3 regions of the Serratia ureilytica genome follow, and region 1 is predicted to be linked to each of the others. Evidence: predicted binding sites of a transcription regulator. Region 1 holds the regulator's gene; each other region holds the start of a gene.
The links. Region 1 encodes ArgR, which controls arginine synthesis, uptake and breakdown. Its sites were predicted from a motif close to ANTGAATAAAAATACANT; they were not measured.
Positions count from the first base shown of each region.

Region 2: argA (amino-acid N-acetyltransferase) is a predicted target of ArgR. The motif match lies at 1,995-2,012, and genes of this name have one in related genera.
Region 3: argC (N-acetyl-gamma-glutamyl-phosphate reductase) is a predicted target of ArgR. The motif match lies at 2,359-2,376, and genes of this name have one in related genera.

Region 1 is NZ_CP071320.1:4,627,703-4,631,874, forward strand. Features, by position in the region: gene J0X03_RS21915 (DNA-binding protein) at 1-201, opposite strand, end outside; gene J0X03_RS21920 (helix-turn-helix domain-containing protein) at 382-642, shown strand; gene mdh (malate dehydrogenase) at 709-1,647, opposite strand; gene argR (transcriptional regulator ArgR) at 2,112-2,582, shown strand; gene yhcN (peroxide/acid stress response protein YhcN) at 2,986-3,249, shown strand; gene yhcN (peroxide/acid stress response protein YhcN) at 3,370-3,633, shown strand; gene mpl (UDP-N-acetylmuramate:L-alanyl-gamma-D-glutamyl-meso-diaminopimelate ligase) at 3,831-4,172, opposite strand, start outside.
Region 2 is NZ_CP071320.1:940,831-945,002, reverse strand. Features, by position in the region: tRNA gene J0X03_RS04335 (tRNA-Met) at 108-184, shown strand; tRNA gene J0X03_RS04330 (tRNA-Met) at 243-319, shown strand; tRNA gene J0X03_RS04325 (tRNA-Met) at 385-461, shown strand; gene amiC (N-acetylmuramoyl-L-alanine amidase AmiC) at 552-1,805, opposite strand; gene argA (amino-acid N-acetyltransferase) at 2,045-3,370, shown strand; gene recD (exodeoxyribonuclease V subunit alpha) at 3,409-4,172, opposite strand, start outside.
Region 3 is NZ_CP071320.1:92,291-96,462, forward strand. Features, by position in the region: gene ppc (phosphoenolpyruvate carboxylase) at 1-899, opposite strand, end outside; gene argE (acetylornithine deacetylase) at 1,161-2,306, opposite strand; gene argC (N-acetyl-gamma-glutamyl-phosphate reductase) at 2,523-3,527, shown strand; gene argB (acetylglutamate kinase) at 3,548-4,172, shown strand, end outside.

The DNA.
Region 1 (4,172 bases):
CCCATCTTCTTTCAGCATCAGCAGGTTGCGTGCACCAGGCGGCAGGCTGTCGATATGATACTCCAACGCTTTTCCCTGCACGCCTTTACGCCTGCGGCTTATCCAGCCTTCGCGCCGGGCCATCAGATTGATTCCCTGTGGTGAGGAAGGTAATCCTGCGATGCCTGTCAGTTCCTTGGCGGCAAACCACTCGTTTTTCATAGCCATCATCTCTGGGCAATAGTGGGCAAAGTCATTTTTGGAAATTACTTGGGTATTTTTTAGGAAATTTAATGGTATTCTTGTTTCCGAATAAGCGTTTCACGTTGTTCAAACGCCTAACCCTGATCCGTTAGTTATACCACTAACGCAACTTTGGCTAATCAGAAAAGGAATGTAAACATGAATTCAAGGAACCCAGATTGGCATCCGGCAGATATCATCGCGGCGTTACGCAAACAGGGCACCACGCTGGCGGCGGTGTCGCGCAAGGCCGGATTAAGCTCATCAACGCTGGCCAACGCGCTGTCGCGTCCCTGGCCGAAGGGGGAATGGCTGATCGCCGAAGCAATCGGCATCCACCCATCGGAGATCTGGCCAAGCCGCTATTATGATCCGCACAGCGATTGCCTGCTGGATCGAAAAGCCCGCATCAAATCGTGAACGCGGGGCAAAAAAAACCGCCGGAACAGCGTCCGGCGGCGTTTATCGGCTGACTATCGGCGACGATCAGTTATTGATGAACTTCTCGCCCAGTTCGATATCTTTGTGCAGCACGTCCAGCATCTCATTCAGCGCTTTCTGTTCGAAGGCGCTTAGCGTGCCGATATCCTTGCGTTCTTCAACGCCGTTTTTACCCAGCACCAGCGGCTGTGCGAAGAAGCGAGCGTATTTGCCGTCGCCTTCAACGTAAGCGCATTCCACAACGCCTTTCTCGCCCTGCAGTGCGCGCACCAGAGACAGACCGAAACGCGCGGCCGCCTGGCCCATGGACAGCGTAGCAGACCCGCCACCGGCTTTGGCTTCCACCACTTCGGTGCCGGCGTTCTGAATGCGTTTGGTCAGATCCGCCACTTCCTGATCGGTGAAGCTCACGCCAGGGATCTGCGACAGCAGAGGCAGGATAGTCACGCCAGAGTGGCCGCCGATGACCGGCACGTTCAGCTCTTCCGGCTGCTTGCCTTTCAGCTCGGCCACGAAGGTGTTGGAACGGATGATATCCAGCGAAGTCACGCCGAACAGTTTGTTCTTGTCGTAAACGCCGGCTTTTTTCAGCACTTCCGCCGCGATGGCGACCGTGGTGTTAACCGGGTTGGTGATGATGCCGATGCAGGCTTTCGGGCAGGTTTTCGCCACTTGCTCAATCAGGTTACGCACGATGCCGGCGTTAACGTTGAACAGGTCAGAGCGATCCATGCCTGGCTTACGGGCCACGCCGGCGGAAATCAGCACCACGTCAGCACCCTGCAGAGCCGGGGTCGCGTCTTCGCCGCTGAAGCCTTTGATTTTAACTGCGGTTGGGATGTGGCTTAAGTCGACGGCAACGCCTGGGGTAACGGGGGCAATGTCGTAAAGAGAGAGTTCAGAACCTGAAGGAAGCTGGGTTTTGAGTAGAAGGGCGAGGGCCTGGCCGATACCGCCAGCAGCACCGAGAACTGCAACTTTCATCCTATACTCCTTTATTGTCTTAAATATATAAAGCGCCGTGAATGTGTTGGTGACGGACCTTAAATTATTACACCTTTAAAAACAATAAATTAGCTAATTGTTGCCTGCAGGTGCAATAAAATGACCGCTGTCGCGCCCATTTTAGATTAAATCGCTTACGCATGAAGGGCATAGCGCACACTAATCAAAAATAGTGCGAGGTTATTCACGAGCAAGTTAACCGGCCGTTACATTACACCCTTACGCAACATCAGAACAACATCATTTTAATAACATTTTATTTACCAGCGCAGGCCGATTTTCCGACGTCAAAAGGGCATATTCATCACGGCCGGATTTTGTTAAAATGCCGCCCTTTCCTCGCCGCCCGGTCATGTTTATTTTCTTTGGGTCGGCCTTTGTTGCATAAAAATTCATCTATATGCATAATCATGACTTCCATTATCAACATTCCACGGTGCAAAATGCGTAATCCCGCAAAACAGGAAGATCTGATCAAGACGTTCAAAGCGTTATTGAAAGAAGAAAAATTCAGTTCTCAAGGCGAGATCGTTTTGGCGCTGCAAGAAGAAGGCTTCGAAAACATTAACCAATCCAAAGTATCGCGCATGCTGACCAAGTTCGGTGCGGTACGTACGCGCAATGCCAAAATGGAAATGGTGTATTGCCTTCCTGCCGAACTCGGCGTGCCGACCACCACCAGCCCGCTGAAGAACCTGGTGCTGGACGTCGACCATAACGACGCCGTCGTGGTGATCCACACCAGTCCGGGCGCCGCACAGCTGATCGCCCGCCTGCTTGACTCCTTGGGCAAATCCCAGGGCATCCTCGGCACTATCGCCGGCGACGACACGATTTTCGTCACGCCGTCCAGCGGCTTTACCGCTCAGAAGCTGCATGAAGCGATCCTGGGCGTGTTCGAGCAAGAGCTGTGAAACCTGGCGCTAACAAAGTGCGGCTACCGCCCGCATTTTGTTAGCGCTTCTTTAACCCTCGCGTTACCTTTCCGGCCTTCAACCGCGTTTAACACTGCTTTTTTATCCCGCAACAACACATTTCCATGACATATCCATGTAACCAGCAGTACCCACTGTGATCTTCCGCACTTTTGGTCAAAAGCACTTACCTTATTGAAATTACATAAATTTAACATCGAAAGATCGTTTTATGAGCGTTTTTTATTCCTTGTAGTTATAAAAAATAAGGTTCATCGGTTTAAAGTTTCACTAGCAACTGTTAGCGAACTATTAATTTTTCACGTTACTAGCTGTATACTCATTTCCGTGAACTGAATCACAGTTCGTTGGAACTGATAAAAGAATACGATGAGGTGAGATGATGAAAATTAAAGCTACCGTTGCAACCCTGAGCGTTCTGTCCATGCTTTCCTTTGGCGCATTCGCAGCACAATCTGTTGACGCAACCCAGGCCGCAAAACTGCAGCCCGCCGGTGTGATCACCGTGAGCGGCGTCGCCGCTGCGCCTTCCGACATTCGTCAGGCGCTGTCCGATAAAGCCGACGCCAAAGGGGCGACCGCTTACCGCGTGATCGAAGCGCGCAACGACGGCAACTTCCACGCGACCGCTGAAATCTACAAATAAGTACCGGCATTACCCGGCAACGGGCAATACATCTCTGGAATCAAACGCTGTCATAACGGCCTTCAAGAATAAAAATCGCTGCCAAGCCCTTCCAGGCTGTTATGACCAAGGATCGCTATCATGAACATGAAAACTACTCTCGCTGCACTCGGTTTGCTGTCTGTCATCTCCTTTGGCGCGTCTGCCGCCCAGTTGGTGACTAACGATCAGACCGCCAATCTGCAATCTATCGGCACCATTACCGTCAGCGGTATCGACGGCGCACCGACCGACATTCGCCAGGCGCTGTCGGAGAAAGCCGATGCTAAAGGCGCGACCGCCTACCGCGTGATCGAAGCGCGTAACGAAGGCAACTACCACGCCACCGCCGAGATTTACAAATAACAACTCTGGGAACGGCTTTGCAGAGCTGATTACCCTCGTCACTGCCACTGCCGAGTTCTGACGCAAACGCCGATTTCCCAGAGACCCTCTCGTCGTCCTATCCGACGAACCCCGTTGCCCTCGCTCGCGAGGGCTTTTTTATGGGCGTAAAAAAGGCCGCGAATGCGGCCCTTAGGTTGGCTTATGCGGCTGAACAATCAGTAGGTCACCTTCGGTTCCTGCTTTTTCGCCAACGCGTCCAACAGGCGATCGTGAATGCCGCCGAAACCGCCGTTGCTCATCACCAGAATGTGGTCGCCCGGCTGTGCGGTTTTCACCACCATCTCCACCAGCGTGTCGAGATCCGCGCTCCAGTGCGCCGGCTGCACGCAGGCATCCGCCACTTCCGCAACCTGCCACGGAATGTGATGCGGCTGGAACAGGAACACTTCATCGGCACGGCCGAGCGAAGGCGCCAGATCGTTTTTGCTGATGCCCATTTTCATGGTGTTGGATCGCGGCTCCAGCACCGCCAGAATGCGCGCCGTGCCGCCTACCTT
Region 2 (4,172 bases), 1.4 Mb from region 1:
AGAAGGCAAATTGCGGGCAAATTCAGCAGAAAAACGGGTTTAGGCCAATAAAATGCAAAAAGGGTTTGCAACAAAACGCATGGAGAGTATAGTGCGCATCCATCGGACGCGGGGTGGAGCAGCCTGGTAGCTCGTCGGGCTCATAACCCGAAGGTCGTCGGTTCAAATCCGGCCCCCGCAACCAACCGATGCCGCAGTGGCGGTATTTTGCGTTTGGGTTCGATAACAAAGTATTACACGGACGCGGGGTGGAGCAGCCTGGTAGCTCGTCGGGCTCATAACCCGAAGGTCGTCGGTTCAAATCCGGCCCCCGCAACCAACCGAATGCCGTACCAGCGGCATAACATGAACGGTGGTTTCGTCGTAATACCGCATCAAGACGGACGCGGGGTGGAGCAGCCTGGTAGCTCGTCGGGCTCATAACCCGAAGGTCGTCGGTTCAAATCCGGCCCCCGCAACCAACTCTTGATGACAACAGATAAGCACCCTGACGGGTGTTTTTTTGTATCTGCAATCCGCAAAAACAGCCGGACTTGCGCCCGGCCCTGCCGCTATCGGCTCGCTAACGCGCCGCCGTTGGCGAAATAAGCCTTGATGCCCGCCAGAATCGACTCCGCCACCTGCTGCTGGAAATGGCTGGTGCGCAGCTTGCGCTCCTCTTCAATATTGCTGATAAACGCCGTTTCCACCAGGATCGACGGGATATCCGGCGCCTTCAACACCGCAAAACCGGCCTGATCGACGCGATTCTTGTGCAACCGGTTGATTTTACCCATCCGGTTCAACACTTCCTTGCCGAACTTCAGGCTATCGTTGATGGTTGCGGTCTGGATCAAATCGAACATGGTGTGGTCGAGATAGCGATCGCCGCTCTTGCTGACGCCGCCGATTTGGTCCGAAGCGTTCTGCGTCTGCGCCAGGAACTTGGCCGCCGAGCTGGTGGCGCCTTTGGTGGACAACGCGAACACCGATGACCCGCGCGCGGCGCGGCTGGTGAAGGCGTCGGCGTGAATCGAAACGAACAAATCGGCGCGTTGCTTGCGCGCCTTGGCGACGCGCACCTTGAGCGGGATAAACACGTCTTCATTGCGCGTCATGAACACCTTCATGTTCGGCTCGCGCTTGATCATGGCGCTCAGCTTGCGGGCAATCTGCAGCACGATGTCTTTCTCGCGCGTCTTATACTTGCCGATCGCACCGGGATCTTCGCCCCCGTGGCCAGGATCCAGCATGATGACGATCGGCCGATCGCGCCCCGCCTTGCCGGCCTGCGGCGCTTCGGGCGGCAGCGTGCGCTCCAGATCGCCTTTGTTGTAATCTTCCAGTAACGCCAGTAGCGGATCATACTCCTCGCCGCCGCTGCCGCCCTTGGTCGGGTAGAGATCCATCACCAGACGGTTGCGATACTCCGGCACCGGCGCCAGCGAGAACATGTGCGGGCTGACGCTTTGCTTGAGCTCCAGCACCAGCCGCACGGTATTCTGATCGAACTGGCCGACGCGCGCCTGCTTGAGATAAGGATCGTCGGCGCGCACCTGCCCGGCGATGCCCTTCAGCACGCTGTTGAGATGCACGCCTTCGATATCCACCACCACGCGATCGGGATTGGTCAGGGCGAACTGCTTGTATTTCAGTTCGACGTTGGATTCCAGCGTGACGCGGGTATAAGTGGAGGACGGCCAGACGCGCACGGCAATCACGTGCGATGACGCGGCGAAGCCCGTGCGACTCACACTCAGCAACCAGCTGGCGGCAACGCCCTGTAATAAACGACGGCGGCCCAGATTGTGATTAGCGTTTGGCATGCGGCTCCGGCAGTAATAACTGTTTACAACAGATGAAAAAAACACCAATGACTTGGGAATGCCGAAAACTTTAACCAATCATTCCAGCCCTGTCATCAGAAAATCTTTTTATGGTTTTTCAATTTATTAACGATTTAGCGCCCTTAGCTCGCTCTTCATGACGATTTCCCACTTGCCATTGGCGCAATAAAAGAATAAAAATACAAAAATATCGTATAAATATGCAAAGAGGTTTGCCCGTGAAGGAACGTAGTACAGAGCTGGTGCAAGGATTCCGTCACTCCGTCCCCTATATCAACGCCCACCGCGGCAAGACGTTTGTCATCATGCTCGGTGGGGAAGCCATCGAACACGAGAATTTTTCCAACATCGTCAATGATATCGGGCTGCTGCATAGCCTGGGCATTCGCCTGGTGGTGGTTTACGGCGCACGGCCGCAGATCGACGCCAATCTGGCGCAGCACAACTATGAACCGATCTACCACAAGCATACGCGCGTGACCGACGCCCATACGCTTGAGTTGGTCAAGCAGGCGGCCGGTTTATTGCAGCTGGACATCACCGCCCGGCTGTCGATGAGCCTCAACAACACGCCGCTGCAGGGCGCGCACATTAACGTGGTCAGCGGCAACTTCATCATCGCGCAGCCGCTGGGCGTCGATGACGGCATCGACTACTGCCACAGCGGCCGCATTCGCCGCATCGATGAAGAAGCGATCCATCGTCAGCTCGACAGCAACGCCATCGTGCTGATCGGCCCGGTCGCCGTCTCGGTGACCGGCGAGAGCTTCAACCTGACTTCGGAGGAAGTCGCGACTCAGCTGGCGATCAAACTGAAAGCGGAAAAAATGATCGGTTTCTGCTCCTCGCAGGGCGTGACCGACGCGGAAGGCAACATCCTTTCCGAGCTGTTCCCCAACGACGCGCAAAAGCGTCTTGAAGAGCTGGAGGAAGGCGGTGATTACCATTCCGGCACCGTGCGCTTCCTGCGCGGCGCGGTGAAAGGCTGCCGCAGCGGCGTGCGCCGCAGCCACCTGATCAGCTATCAGGAGGACGGCGCGCTGGTGCAAGAACTGTTCTCACGCGACGGCATCGGCACCCAAATCGTGATGGAAAGCGCCGAACAGGTGCGCCGGGCGACGATCAACGACATCGGCGGTATTCTGGAGCTCATCCGGCCGCTCGAACAGCAGGGTATTCTGGTGCGCCGTTCGCGTGAACAGCTGGAGATGGAGATCGACAAGTTCACCATTATCGAACGCGATAACCTGACCATCGCCTGCGCGGCGCTGTACCCGTTCCCGGAGGAAAAAATCGGCGAGATGGCCTGCGTGGCGGTGCATCCCGATTACCGCAGCTCTTCGCGCGGCGAGATGCTGCTGCAGCGGGTAGAAAATCAGGCGCGGCAGATGGGATTGAAGAAGCTGTTCGTGCTGACCACCCGCAGCATCCACTGGTTTCAGGAGCGTGGTTTCACCCCGGCGGAGGTCGACGTGCTGCCGATGCAGAAACAGGCGTTGTACAACTACCAACGCCGCTCCAAAATTCTGCTGGCGGATCTGTAATCCCTGTGGGCGCGGCCGCTACCGCGCCCCTTCATCGCTTATTCCGTCGTCTGCAGCCGTTCAGCCAATCCGCTGCGACGCTGGGTCGGCGTGCGAATGGCCCGCAGCAGCACCGCGTCCGTGGCGTACAGCGAGAGCTGCTGACGCGCACGGGTGATCGCGGTATAGACCAGCTCACGCGTCAGCACCGGCAGGAAATGGTTCGGCAACACCAGAACCGTATGCTCAAACTCCGATCCCTGGGACTTGTGCACCGTCATGGCGTAAGCGGTTTCATGCGCCGGCAAACGGCTCGGCTGCACCGACTTGATGCTGCCGTCCGGCAGTTGGAAATGCACGCGCAGCTCGCCGCGCTCATCCGGCAGAGTAATGCCGATATCCCCATTGAATAACCCCAGCGCGCTGTCGTTGCGGCCGATCATCACCGGCCGCCCCCGATACCAGCGGCCGAGCACACCCGGTTTGCGGTCGATCAGGCCGGCGCGCTGCAGCCCGAGTTCAATACGTTCATTCAGGCCGGCGACGCCGAACGGCCCTTCACGCAGCGCGCACAGCACCTGGAAGCGGCTAAAGGCGGCCAGCACCGCCGCCGCATCCGCGCCTTCGGCAGTCAGCCGCAGATAGTCGCGATAGCCCGCCACGCACGCGTCCAGCAGCGCCTGATACTCTTCGCTCGTCGCCAGCGCATAGCCCGCGACATCGCCGAAACGGCCGTTTAATGCCGCCAGCGCACCATCCCCCGCACCGGCGTTGACCGCCAACGCCAGTTGACCGATGCCGGAACGGGCGTCGAAGCGATAGC
Region 3 (4,172 bases), 570 kb from region 1:
GCGCGCAGCTCCGGGGTGCACTCGGTCATCGACAGCTCGGAGACCAGCACCTGGATGTCGCGGGTAAACAGGTCGCAGGCTTTCCAGCGGCTGAGCAGCAGCACATGGCGGGTAATTTCGGCGGTGACGTTCGGGTTGCCGTCGCGGTCGCCGCCCATCCAGGAGGTGAAGCGCACCGGCACCGCTTCCACCGGCAGGCTGTAATCGATGGAGTTTTCCAGCTGTTCGTTGAATTCGCGCAGGAACGCCGGCACGCCTTCCCACAGGCTGTTTTCCACGACGGCAAAACCCCATTTGGCTTCGTCGATCGGAGAAGGGCGGTGTTTGCGAATTTCATCGGTGTGCCACGACTGGGCTACCAGCTGACGCAGGCGGCGCATGATCTTGTTGCGCTCGTAGTCGGCCAGATCGTTGTGATCGAGCTGGCTGAGGCAGGTGTTGACCTCCACCAGCTTGTGGATCAGGGTGCGGCGGGTGATCTCCGTCGGGTGCGCCGTCAGCACCAGCTCGATGGAGAGTTGCGACACCGCGTGCTGCAGCTCTTTGTCGCTGAGCTTTTTGTCTTTGAGGCGGCTGAACAGTTGAGCCAGCGCTTCCGGATTGCTGGCGGCTTCGCCGTTGGGCGAAATGCTGTGGTACTGCTCGGCGACGTTGGTCAGGTTGAGGAACTGGCTGAAGGCGCGCGCCACCGGCAGCAGCTCGTCGTTGGACAAGTTCTGCAGGGTAGAAAGCAGCTCCTGGCGATGCGCTTCGTTGCCGGCGCGTGAGGATTTGGAAAGCTTACGGATGGTCTCAACGCGATCGAGAATATGCTCGCCCAGCGCTTCTTTGATGGTATCGCCGAGCAATTTGCCGAGCATACTGACATTACTGCGCATTGCCGAATATTGTTCGTTCATATAACCCCTGACCCAGTTCTGTATGTATGATTTTTATCTTGTAAATAAATTTCACGCGTCAGGCGCAGACCGCCTGCCTGATCCCATCGCGTTCCTGTCCAATCGTCAATTGACACTATTTTTAGCAAAAAAACATCAAAATCGGCGCATTTTCTGAAATTTAATTACGCCGCGTGGGTTATCAGCGTGGCTTATTTCGCTGCTTTCTACTTATTTTGAGTTAGGGGAAGCATAAAGCATTTCCCCTGCTAAATGTCGGGTTTATTGCCGGCAAAAGTGATTGACCAGCTGGCCCAACAGTTTGCGCGTCGGTTCGATAAACGCGGTGTCGATGTATTCGTCCGGCTGGTGGGCCTGATCGATGGAACCGGGGCCGAGCACCAACGTCGGGCATACCTGTTGCACGAACGGCGCTTCGGTGCAGTAGTTGACCACCTGCGTGCGGGTGCCCAGCAGTTCCTCGATCACCGCCACCATGCGGTGGTCGGTCGGGCATTCGTAGCCCGGCACCGACGCGTGCAGCTCTTCGATGGTCAGGCGGCCCGGCCAGCGTTGGCTCACTGGCTCCAGCGCCTGATGCATCAGTTCGTTGATGTTGTCGAGCGTCATGCCGGGCAGCGGGCGGATATCCAGGTGCAGTTCGCAACAGGCGCAGATGCGGTTGGCCGCGTCGCCGCCGCTGATATGGCCGAAGTTCATGGTGGGATAAGGCACGGCGAACGCCGGGTTGTTGTAGCGCTCCTGCAGGGTCTTGCGCAGCTCCATCAGGCGGCCGATGGACTCGTGCATCAGATCGATGGCGTTGACGCCGCGCGCCGGATCGCTGGAGTGGCCGGACTGGCCGACGATGCGAATGGCGTTGGCCATGTGGCCCTTGTGCGCGCGCACCGGCTGCAGCGAGGTCGGCTCGCCGATGATGGCGAAATCCGGACGAATGGCGGTAGAGGCGGCGAAGTAACGCGCGCCGGCCATCGTCGTTTCTTCATCTGCGGTGGCTAAAATGTACAACGGCTTGGTCAGCTTGCTCGCGTCGATATCGCGCACCGCATCCAGAATAAAGGCGAAGAAGCCTTTCATGTCGGCGGTGCCCAGCCCGTAGAGCTTGTTGTCGTGCTCGGTCAGGGTGAAGGGATCGCGCGTCCAGCGGCCTTCGTCGTAAGGCACCGTATCGGTGTGGCCGGCCAGCAGCAGGCCGCCGCTGCCTTCGCCGATGCTGGCCAGCAGGTTGAATTTGTGGCGCGACTCCGGCACCGGCTGTACGTCGACGCGAAAGCCCAGGTCGGCAAACCATCCGGCCAGCAAGTTGATTAACGCCTCATTGCTCTGATCGAGGCCGGCATCGGTGGCGCTGATTGACGGAGTGGCGATCAACGCCCGGTACAGCTCAATAAATGGAGGTAATTTCATCTTCACTGTTGACAGCCTTAGGTTAGGATAGTATCAATATTCATGCATTTATTTTGAATAAAAATACAGTAAGCCGAAGCGTAAGGGAACCCGATGCCCGGATGTTTATAAAAGCATCAACGCCTGGCTCCGTGGGTGAACGGCGCAACAACGCTGGCTAGCCCTGTTACCTGGGTCGCAAGCGACCGCACGTCAGTTTAGAAGGTGAAAGGCCACATGTTGAATACGCTGATCGTTGGTGCCAGCGGTTACGCCGGAGCGGAGCTCACGGCTTACCTGAATCGCCACCCACACATGAACATAACCGCTTTAGCGGTTTCAGCGCAAAGTGCAGATGCAGGAAAGTTGCTTTCCGATCTCCATCCCCAGTTGAAAGGCATCGTCGATCTGCCGCTGCAGCCGTTGACTGACGTCGCCAAGGCGGCGCAGGGCATCGATGTAGTGTTCCTCGCCACCGCCCATGAAGTCAGCCACGATATCGCACCGGCTTTCCTGGCGGCGGGCTGCGTGGTGTTCGATCTGTCCGGCGCCTTCCGCGTGCAGGACGCCGGTTTTTATAGCCAGTACTACGGTTTCGAGCATCAGCATGGCGCTCTGCTGGAGCAGGCGGTGTACGGCCTGGCGGAGTGGCAGAGCGACAAGATCAAACAGGCGCAGCTGATCGCGGTGCCGGGCTGTTACCCGACGGCGGCGCAGCTGGCGCTGAAACCGTTGATCGAAAAACAGCTGCTGAATCTGGATCAGTGGCCGGTGATCAACGCCACCAGCGGCGTTAGCGGCGCCGGGCGCAAGGCCAGCATGACCACCAGCTTCTGCGAAGTGAGCCTGCAGCCGTACGGTATTTTCACTCACCGGCACCAGCCGGAGATCGCCGCGCACCTGGGCGTGCCGGTCATCTTTACGCCGCACCTGGGCAATTTCCCGCGCGGCATCCTTGAAACCATCACCTGCCGTCTGAAAGCCGGCGTGACCGCGCAGGACGTCGCGGCCGCCTATCATGCCGCCTATGACGACAAGCCGCTGGTGCGGCTGTACGACCAGGGCGTGCCGGCGCTGAAATCGGTGGTGGGGCTGCCGTTCTGCGACATCGGTTTTGCGGTGCAGGGCGAGCATCTGATCGCCGTGGCGGTGGAAGACAATCTGCTGAAAGGCGCGGCGGCGCAGGCGGTGCAATGCCTGAATATCCGTTTCGGCTTCCCGGAAACCCAATCACTCCTTTAAACCAGCGTGAGTAAACAGCAATGAACCCGTTAATTATCAAGTTAGGTGGCGTGTTATTAGACAGTGAAGAAGCGCTGGAGCGTCTGTTTACCGCGTTGGACAGCTATCGGCAGCAGCACCAGCGCCCGCTGGTGATCGTGCACGGCGGCGGCTGCGTGGTGGACGAACTGATGAAGCAGCTCGCTTTGCCGGTGGTGAAAAAGAACGGCCTGCGGGTCACGCCGGCCGATCAGATCGACATCATCACCGGGGCGCTGGCCGGCACCGCCAACAAAACGCTGCTGGCGTGGGCGATTAAACATCAAATCAACGCCGTCGGCCTGAGCCTGGCGGACGGCGGCAGCGCGGTCGTGACCCCGCTCGATCCGGCATTGGGCCACGTCGGCAACGCGCAGCCCGGTTCGCCCGCGCTGCTCAATACCCTGCTGGGCGCCGGCTACCTGCCGGTTGTCAGCTCCATCGGCATCACCGCCGAAGGGCAGTTAATGAATGTGAACGCCGATCAGGCGGCGACGGCGCTGGCGGCGACGCTGGGGGCGGACCTTATCCTGCTGTCGGACGTCAGCGGCATCCTCGACGGCAAGGGCCAACGCATTGCGGAAATGACGGCGCAAAAAGCGGAACAACTGATCGCGCAAGGCATCA